DNA from 2 places in the Limnobaculum parvum genome. Region 1 is predicted to be linked to the other one. Evidence: predicted binding sites of a transcription regulator. Region 1 holds the regulator's gene; the other holds the start of a gene.
The links. Region 1 encodes Fur, which represses iron uptake genes when iron is present. Its sites were predicted from a motif close to ATAATAATGAGAACNACTATCAA; they were not measured.

Region 1 (4,718 bases):
AATACGACGTATTAATATTTATTAAAGGTGTAACTCGTTATGGCAACCGTAGGTATTTTCTTTGGTAGCGACACTGGCAATACTGAAAACATTGCCAAAATGATTCAAAAGCAACTTGGTAAAGACGTTGCTGAAATTCACGACATTGCGAAAAGCAGTAAAGAAGATATTGCACGTTTTGATACGCTGCTGTTGGGGATTCCAACTTGGTATTATGGCGAAGCTCAGTGTGACTGGGATGACTTCTTCCCTACTCTGGAAGAGATCGACTTTGAAGGTAAATTGGTTGCTATTTTTGGGTGTGGCGATCAGGAAGACTACTCAGAGTACTTCTGTGACGCAATGGGTACCGTTCGCGATATCATCGAACCTCATGGTGCAACCATTGTCGGCAACTGGCCAACGGCAGGTTATCATTTTGAAGCCTCTAAAGGTTTAGCCGATGATAAACACTTTATTGGGTTAGCCATCGATGAAGATCGTCAACCAGAATTGACCGCTGAACGCGTTTCAACCTGGGTTAAACAGATCGCTGCCGAAATGAATCTTGCTTAATTCTGTGCCCCCCGCTTTTGTATTACTTAATAAAGCATATTACTAAATTATCAAATACATAATAACTACCAGAACTGTACTGGTGGTTATTATGTCCCACCACAAATTTAATTCCCCAATAATTTAATAGAATTAACTCGATTTAATGTGTGTGGATATAAGTCACATATTAAAATAAGAATTTCATCAACCTGTGATCGTGTGTAAAATTAATGGGTTAAACCTCGTATTGGTTTCTTGACGTGGGCTAAGACGTATCAGACCTGTCGCGATAAGGGGCAAATTTTAGCGCCAGCTAAATCTCTGGAGCAAATGCGTGCGCCAATATTCAACAACCCATTAGATGCCGCTCTAACGATACTGTTCATGTTAGGTTGGCATCCCTGACTATAATAATTATGTTCAGCATATGCATAGGCTCCAATAAATTTTCGCCCTTTAAATCAACCGGTCAAGCCCTTGGCCCGTTCATGGAATAATGATATTACCGCCTATGTTTTTGAAACCGGAGAATCTGATGTCAGACTTGTTGGCGCATTTATAGAAACTACCATCGAAAAGTATGGTAATGGCATGTTACGCTATGAAGATATTATGGCAATTGAAGGTGAACCTCGTTGCTTGATGGTGCAAGATGTTCACCGGGTTGTTGTTTTGATTACGGAACTGAATGAACTGCAGAAGAATCCCGTAAGACGCTGTTAGTTATTATTGGGCGTAATTTACCTATTGAGACATTAAGAAATGAATTTTTAGCCACGGCGGTTTGGGATATCGTTAGCTAATAACAGATCGAGTAATGATTGAATATCGTCAGAATTATGATTTTGCCTATCGATTCTATCGAATTTGAGCTGACTCCCTAAAGTTTTCATTTTATATGTCTGGCTCTATAATGGTATATTACAATAATGTTAATCATTCGCTAGCGATTCATGGCGCCCCGAATTTAGGAACAAATCTGCATGACTGATAATAATATCGCACTGAAGAAGGCTGGACTGAAAGTTACGCTCCCACGGCTTAAGATTCTGGAAATACTTCAGGAGCCTGATAACCATCACGTTAGCGCGGAAGATTTATATAAAAGACTGATTGATATGGGCGAAGAAATCGGACTGGCTACCGTATATCGCGTACTAAACCAGTTTGATGATGCAGGTATCGTAACTCGCCATAGCTTTGAAGGCGGTAAATCAGTCTTTGAATTGACGCAAAAACATCACCACGACCATTTAATCTGCCTAGATTGTGGACGCGTAATTGAATTTAGCGATGAATTTATTGAACAACGTCAGCGTGAAATTTCAGAAAGATACAATATCAAGTTAACTAATCATAGCTTGTATCTGTATGGCAAATGCAGCTCCGGTGATTGCCGTAAAGACGATACATTACACGATCCCAAATAAGCCCTATAGTCTCAGGTTCAAATATGCCAGCAGCTAATCACTGCTGGCATTATTTTTGGGTGAACTCCCCACAGTCATTACACATTATTCCGTACTGATACTTAACGCGCGAAAACCCTAACAAAATAAACATCACAAATGTCGGCCTATTATCTTTAATAAAAGGGACTACATTTTTGCTAGCGCAATGAGAACAGCACCATAGTGAACTTTCATCTTCATCTTCATCTTCTTCGACCGTTTGAATCGCCACTTGAGAAAAGTCCTGACGAAGTATCTCCTCAGCGTCTTGCATACTATCTCCGTTAAAACACATCCATTATTGATTAAAAAAGCCTGTCGGATTTCTCTGACAGGCTGTTAATATTAACCGCTTTCAATCAAGACTAAAAATTAGCTTGCCTGTGCAGCCCAGGTATCACGTAGGCCAACGGTCCGGTTAAACACTAAATGTTCCGGTGATGAATGGCGGCTATCTGCACAGAAGTAACCTTCGCGCTCAAACTGATAAGCAAACTCAGGTTTAGCCAGTGCCAAACTTGGCTCAACAAAACCATGCACCACATTCAATGATTCCAGATTAATTGTGGATAAAAAATCCTCAGCAGCACCCGGGTTTGGCACATTAAACAGGCACTCATACAAACGGAACTCTGCGGGTAGCGCATGAGGTGCAGACACCCAGTGAATAACGCCTTTCACTTTGCGGCCATCAGCCGGATCTTTACCCAGAGTTTCACTGTCGTAATGACAATAAATAGTCGTGATATTACCCTGTTCGTCTTTTTCTACCCGTTCAGCTTTAATCACATAAGCATTGCGCAGGCGAACCTCTTTACCTAACACCAAACGCTTATACTGTTTATTAGCCTCTTCTCGGAAATCAGCACGATCGATATAAATTTCTCGGCTAAATGGTACGGCACGGGTTCCCATTTCTGGTTTACTTGGATGCGCACTTACCGTCAGCATCTCTTCATGATTTTGTGGAAGATTTTCAATCACCACTTTAACCGGATCGATAACCGCCATCGCTCTTGGGGCGTTATCGTTCAAGTCTTCGCGAATACAGGTTTCTAACGCTACCATCTCCACGTTATTGTCTTGCTTAGTCACACCGATACGGCGGCAAAACTCACGAATAGAAGAAGCGCTATACCCACGGCGACGAAGGCCAGAAATAGTAGGCATACGCGGATCGTCCCAACCTTCCACCAGTTTCTCTGTCACCAGTAAATTTAACTTACGCTTAGACATAATCGCGTACTCTAAATTCAGACGAGAGAACTCGTATTGGCGTGGATGACATGGAATAGTGATGTTATCCAAAACCCAGTCGTATAAACGACGGTTATCCTGAAACTCCAGAGTACAAATAGAGTGAGTTATTCCTTCCAGCGCATCGGAAATACAGTGGGTAAAATCATACATCGGATAGATGCACCACTTATTCCCCGTCTGATGATGGTCGGCAAATTTAATACGGTATAACACCGGATCGCGCATGACGATAAATGAGGAGGACATATCGATTTTTGCACGCAGACAAGCCTTACCTTCCGCAAACTCACCGTTCTTCATTTTTTCAAACAAAGCCAAGTTTTCTTCGATGCTGCGGTCTCGATGAGGACTATTTTTTCCTGGCTGAGTCAGAGTACCGCGATATTCGCGCATCTCTTCAGGAGATAGCTCATCCACATAAGCCAGCCCCTTGCTGATAAGTTCAACAGCGTATTGATGCAGTTGATCGAAGTAGTCAGATGAGTAACGAACCGCACCATCCCAGTGGAAACCTAACCACTCAACATCGTGCTTAATTGACTCCACATACTCGATATCTTCTTTAACCGGGTTGGTATCATCAAAACGCAAGTTGCACAGACCATGGTAGTCCTGTGCAATCCCAAAATTCAGGCAGATAGACTTCGCGTGACCGATATGCAGATATCCATTTGGCTCAGGTGGGAAACGGGTCACCACGGTAGTGTGCTTACCTGATGCTAAATCTTCATCAATAATATGACGAATAAAATTAGTTGGGCGAACTTCAGCCTCACTCATTTACTTTTTCCTCTATGCAAAAATGCAAAAACGTTCACAACATATAACCTGTTATCTTCTAACAACCGCACGCAGGACACAACTGTTAGTTGCATGAATCCCGGCTCATAATAGAACACACTGAATTAAAGAGGTTATATGCCGCATTGATGCAAACCATTTTACATTAAAATTGAGACAAATAAAAAAACGGGAAGGTTATTCACCTTCCCGTTTTAGATTTAACTACCGTCAAACAAGAATCTAATCTTATCCTTTGATAGCAAACAGCTTAGTCTGTCCGGCAACCACACTACCCGTTGCCACATCAGTGATACCCGAGAAGTCATCGATATTGCTGACAACAACTGGACTGATGATGGAAGCAGCGTGGGCTAACAGATAGTCCAGATCCAACTCCAGTACCGGGTCGCCTGCTTTCACTGTTGCGCCTTCTTCAGCCAAGCGAGTGAAACCTTTGCCATCCAGTTTAACCGTATCGATACCGATATGAACGACCACTTCAGCACCGTCTTCAGTTTCCAGACAGAATGCATGGTTAGTACCAAAAATCTTAACCAAAGTACCGTTTGCTGGCGCTACTACGATTTTGCCCGTCGGGCGAATCGCAATACCATCACCAACCGCTTTGCTGGCAAATGCTTCATCAGGTACAGCTTCCAGCGCAACGATCTCACCGGTAATTGGAGA
Region 2 (4,718 bases), 1.4 Mb from region 1:
AGCCTGCTCTGTCAGTGACGAGAATGTACAGGGCGCTTCAACATAGGGCACTTCATGCCATCCTTGCTGTGAACCAACCATACCGGCCATAACAACCGGATAAGGAGCAACATCAAACCATGGCTGCAATAAACGCAGCAGCTCCTGTTCGAAATTTCCTTGTTCAATCTGCAGTAAGCCCGGTCCCTGAGCACAACGATCAATACAGTCTTTTCCTTGCATTAAAAATGCACGGAAATTAGTAGTACCCCAATCAACAGCAATCCATTTCTTCATTAGTATTACAACCTTTGTAATCTTGTAATACAAGAAGCGTAGAGCAAAAGGAAATTACGATCTGTGAGGCAGATCTTATTGTGAAAAAATTTAGGAATCAGTCGATATGAGTAAAGATTTCTGGTTGATGGCTTTGTAGTCGTTTCCGTGCTGCTTTTAACAGGATGTCACGCATTCGTTGTTTAGCGGTATCAACCTGTTTAAGACGAATAGCATCCAGTAAAACAACGTGTTGAGTGACAGCCTCTTTGGTCAGGCGAACATCATCTTCCAGAGTCTGTTTAAAAGAAAGCGACATAGCAGAAGAGAGCGCATTACTCAGTGATAACAGGAAAGGGTTGTGACTGGCGCGTAGCAGCGCAAGATGGAAAGCCAGATCGCCACGTTCAAATAATTCACGAGAATTTTGTTGCTGGCCATCGGACATCAAATGGCAGGCATCTTCCATAGCGGCTAAATCTCGACCGGTGGCATTGGTTGCCGCCAGCGCAGCGACATTAGGCTCGAAGATCAGGCGGGTCACTATCAACTGTTCAACCATCTCCTGCTCCATTCCGCCTTCCGTCAGCCAGAGCAGGACTTCTGAGTCAAGGAAGTTCCAATGCTCGCGGGGAGTAACAACGCTACGACGCTTCGGCTGAATAGAGACCATACCCTTGGCCGAAAGAACCTGTAGTGCATTTCGAATGGTGGTGCGTGAAACCTGATATTGCAGCGCCAGCTCGTTTTCTCCCGGCAGAGACGGCACTTGAGACAAATCACCGCGCATAATCCGAATAGCAAGGTCGCGCGTCAGAGATTCAGCCATAGAAGGCGCAGTGGTTTTCGTCATCAACATATCCATCATCAGTTACAAAGAGATAGGGTACTGCCGAAAGGGCATTGGCAGTCTGACCATACACTCTATCGTAACACGGATTATGCATTCGTTAATCAGTAGAAGCACCCACCAAGCGACGCTCCATATCTTCAATATGTTTAGTCAGTATTCTCATCTGCATATTTTTGCTCCAACTGGCGGACAGACCACTGGCTGAGAGCAGGCGACGATACTGTTCTTCGTCAAACGGTGAGTTAAAAGCAATAGAAATCGCCTCGGCGACGGAAACATCGCTATTGCGGCTGACCAGCTCAAGTGGTTGGTTCGGATTAACCTTACCGGCTGAAACCACACGATAGAGCCAACCACAGCGTCCACTGTCCTGCATGATGCGAGCGAACTTATTAATATTACAATGATAATTCAGTTTATAGCACGGGGAACGGGGCTGAGTGACCTGAATGAGTGCTTGCCCCCAACGGAAGATATCACCGATAAAAACCGTTTCTTCGGTTAGGCTCTGGGTAGAGAGGTTTTCTCCAAACAGTGGTGCAGCAAACCGATCGGCCTGTTCAGGGAAGCGTAGCTTCCAGTAGTCGTAATGTTCCTGTGGATAGTGGCATAAAGCGCGATCGGCACCGCCGTGATAGCGCGTATCGGCCTGTTGGTCGCCTTCAAAACCCAGCGGCGTAAGTAACAGCTCACCATCCACTGCACGTTTGTCTATGGCACTGGGAGAGTGGTCATCGTAGGGTTTGATTTTGCCGATATAGACGAAAGGATAGATCATGGTAACCGCCAGTTTCACTGAGTAACTAAGTCATTTCAGCATACTGACTGTGGCAAGGTGTATCCAGTTTTTGATTTAGGGACAGTGAATTTGGAACCTGCGGTGATGGAGAAAAAAGCCACGGCTTTCAGAAAACGGTGGCTTTATTTCTGCTTATCAGACTTTCTTAACGAAGCAGGCTTTCAGCATAATGCTGGTGTTATCGATTTTGCAGTCGATTTCATGGTCGCCATCAACCAGACGGATAGGTTTAGATTTGCTACCCACTTTCAGTACGGTTGAAGAGCCTTTCAGCTTCAGGTCTTTAATCAGGGTTACGCAGTCGCCGTCAGCTAATACGTTACCATTACTGTCTTTCACTACTCTTACATCACCATCTGCTGACACGGGCTCTGAAGAGTTCCACTCGTGAGCACAATCAGGGCAGATGAACATGTCTCCGTCCGGATAGGTATTTTCTGATGAACAGACCGGGCAGGCTGGAATAGAATTCATGTCAATTTCCCTAAAAAATAGAATGTGAATAAAATCAGGGCGCTATTCTACTACAAATGACCACTTTTATCACATGGATAAACCATCGGCTTATGAAGGTGATAGCGGGAGAGAGAGGGGTTATCATCAGAGAAATCACTTTTCATGATAAAAATTTCACGTTTTATCGAAAGAATAATTATCTTTTCAGGACAAAAGTGAAGAAATTTAATTGAGAGGCTGATAACGAAATGTTTATTAAGGAGACCATAGCGAGTTACTCACTATGGTCTCCGCTATTTATATGAAAATTAGAGAATTAGCCTATTATTTTGCGTCAGCAAAACGCTTGGCAGCTTCGTCCCAGTTCACCACATTCCAGAATTCTTTAATGTAGTCAGGACGACGGTTTTGGAATTTCAGATAGTAAGCATGTTCCCATACGTCCAGACCGACAATCGGGAAGCCTGATGCACCAGATACGCTTTCGCCCATCAGAGGACTGTCCTGATTAGCGGTAGAAACCACGGCCAGCTTGCCCTCTTTCAATACCAACCAGGCCCAACCAGAACCAAAACGGGTAGCCGCCGCTTGTTCAAACTTCTCTTTAAAGCTATCAATGCTACCGAAATCACGTTCGATAGCCGCTTTCAGATCGCCCTGTAGAGCGGTACCTTTTTTCAGACCTTTCCAGAATAGGCTATGGTTTGCGTGACCGCCGGCGTTGTTTCTTAATACGGTACGCTTTTCCGCAGGCACTTTATCTAACTGAGCTATCAGCTCTTCAGCAGACAATCTTTTCAGATCGTCAGACAGCGTTTCCAACGCAGCATTAGCATTGTTCACATAAGCCTGATGGTGCTTACTGTGATGGATTTCCATGGTTTGTTTATCAAAGTGAGGTTCCAGAGCATCGTAGGCATAAGGCAGGGTAGGAAGGGTATAACTCATCGTATCACTCCTCAAAGGACATTAACGCTGTGTATAAGACAGCTCATTTCAATTTCATGGTGGGCTATCAGTATAGCATTGAATATCAATTGATAATCATTATCATTTGTGGGGGTATTGCCGATTGGTGTGATAGATGGTTTAGTCTGGGGTAAGTTTCGTCCACTAATCGTGCTGAGACTGAATTGGCTACTGTGCGAGTGGCCGAGCAAGGGGCGTTAAAAGGCGAACGCCCCCTGCACCCCCGCGCCTTCGCACCCGAATCCAGGTCGCTTAGGCGACTTCCTTCCTCATTCGTTCGGCCTGAACGCACCGGCGCAGAGCCGCTCCCGGCGTCACTGCGCCTCAATCCGCATCCCTGCGGATTGTGCTAGCCTCTCTCAATCGTCAACTGAATTCCAGTGCTCTATAGAAGGGCAAAAATAAGGTCAACTGCCAACTGCCAACTGCCAACTGCCAACTGCCAACTGCCAACTGCCAACTGCCAACTGCAACTGCCAAGGGCACTGCGTTAACTTAGGTCTTCTGGCCCAAACGAGTAAGGTAGTAGCTCGGCTATCGACGTATGCTTTACTTCACCCTTCATATTGACCATCAAAACCGGCATATCCGGAGCGCAGAATTCGTTAATCACCTGACGGCAAGCACCGCAAGGGGAAATTGGGCCTTCAGTATCGCCGATAATCACCAGTTTTTTAAACTGGCGCTTGCCTTCCGATACCGCTTTGAATATGGCAGTTCTTTCTGCACAGTTAGTTAAACCATAAGAGGCATTCTCAACGTTACAACCGAGGAATACCTGATTGTCATCGGCAACCAGCGCTGCGCCAACCGCAAACTTAGAGTAGGGGCTGTAGGACGACTGGCGGGCTTTTTTAGCGTATTCGATCAGTTCATTATCAGTCATGGTGATTTCCTTGTGATATAAGGTGGCGGATAAACCAGCGGCTTACTGGGTAATGACCGTATGAATCAGTTTAGGTGCCTGCCCGTGTTCGGCGATCGCTATGCTGTGATAGATCTTATCCATCACGCTAGAGACGTCTTCCCGGTTGGCATAAATGGTGACCAGTGAATCACCGGCCTTAACGCTATCACCCATTTTTTTATGCAGCATCAGCCCAACGGCTAAATCAATATCGTCTTCTTTAGTGGCGCGGCCTGCGCCCAGCAACATTGCGGCAACGCCAATTTCATCAGCGATAATATTTGCCACTACACCGGAGGTTTTGGCAGGTACTTCAATTTTATATTTAGCCTGAGGTAATCTTTCTGGATGATCGACAACCGAGGCATCACCGCCCTGATTGGCTAGAAACGCTTTGAATTTCTCCAGCGCCTTGCCGTTGTTAATGACTTCAAGCAGCATCTGGCGCGCTTCTTCCAGCGTATTGGCTTTTTTCGCCA

Region 2: sodA (superoxide dismutase [Mn]) is a predicted target of Fur. The motif match lies at 3,401-3,423, and genes of this name have one in related genera.

The regions. Positions count from the first base shown of each region.
Region 1 covers NZ_CP029185.2:2,220,523-2,225,240, forward strand. The annotation lists gene fldA (flavodoxin FldA) at 40-555, shown strand; gene HYN51_RS09240 (hypothetical protein) at 1,015-1,260, shown strand; gene fur (ferric iron uptake transcriptional regulator) at 1,521-1,967, shown strand; gene HYN51_RS09250 (hypothetical protein) at 2,017-2,262, opposite strand; gene glnS (glutamine--tRNA ligase) at 2,361-4,028, opposite strand; gene nagE (PTS N-acetyl glucosamine transporter subunit IIABC) at 4,278-4,718, opposite strand, start outside.
Region 2 covers NZ_CP029185.2:3,615,238-3,619,955, reverse strand. The annotation lists gene HYN51_RS15300 (2-dehydro-3-deoxygalactonokinase) at 1-276, opposite strand, end outside; gene HYN51_RS15295 (FadR/GntR family transcriptional regulator) at 374-1,108, opposite strand; gene yiiM (6-hydroxyaminopurine reductase) at 1,206-1,886, opposite strand; gene HYN51_RS15285 (zinc ribbon domain-containing protein YjdM) at 2,043-2,381, opposite strand; gene sodA (superoxide dismutase [Mn]) at 2,688-3,311, opposite strand; gene HYN51_RS15275 (cytidine deaminase) at 3,823-4,218, opposite strand; gene HYN51_RS15270 (pyrimidine-nucleoside phosphorylase) at 4,261-4,718, opposite strand, start outside.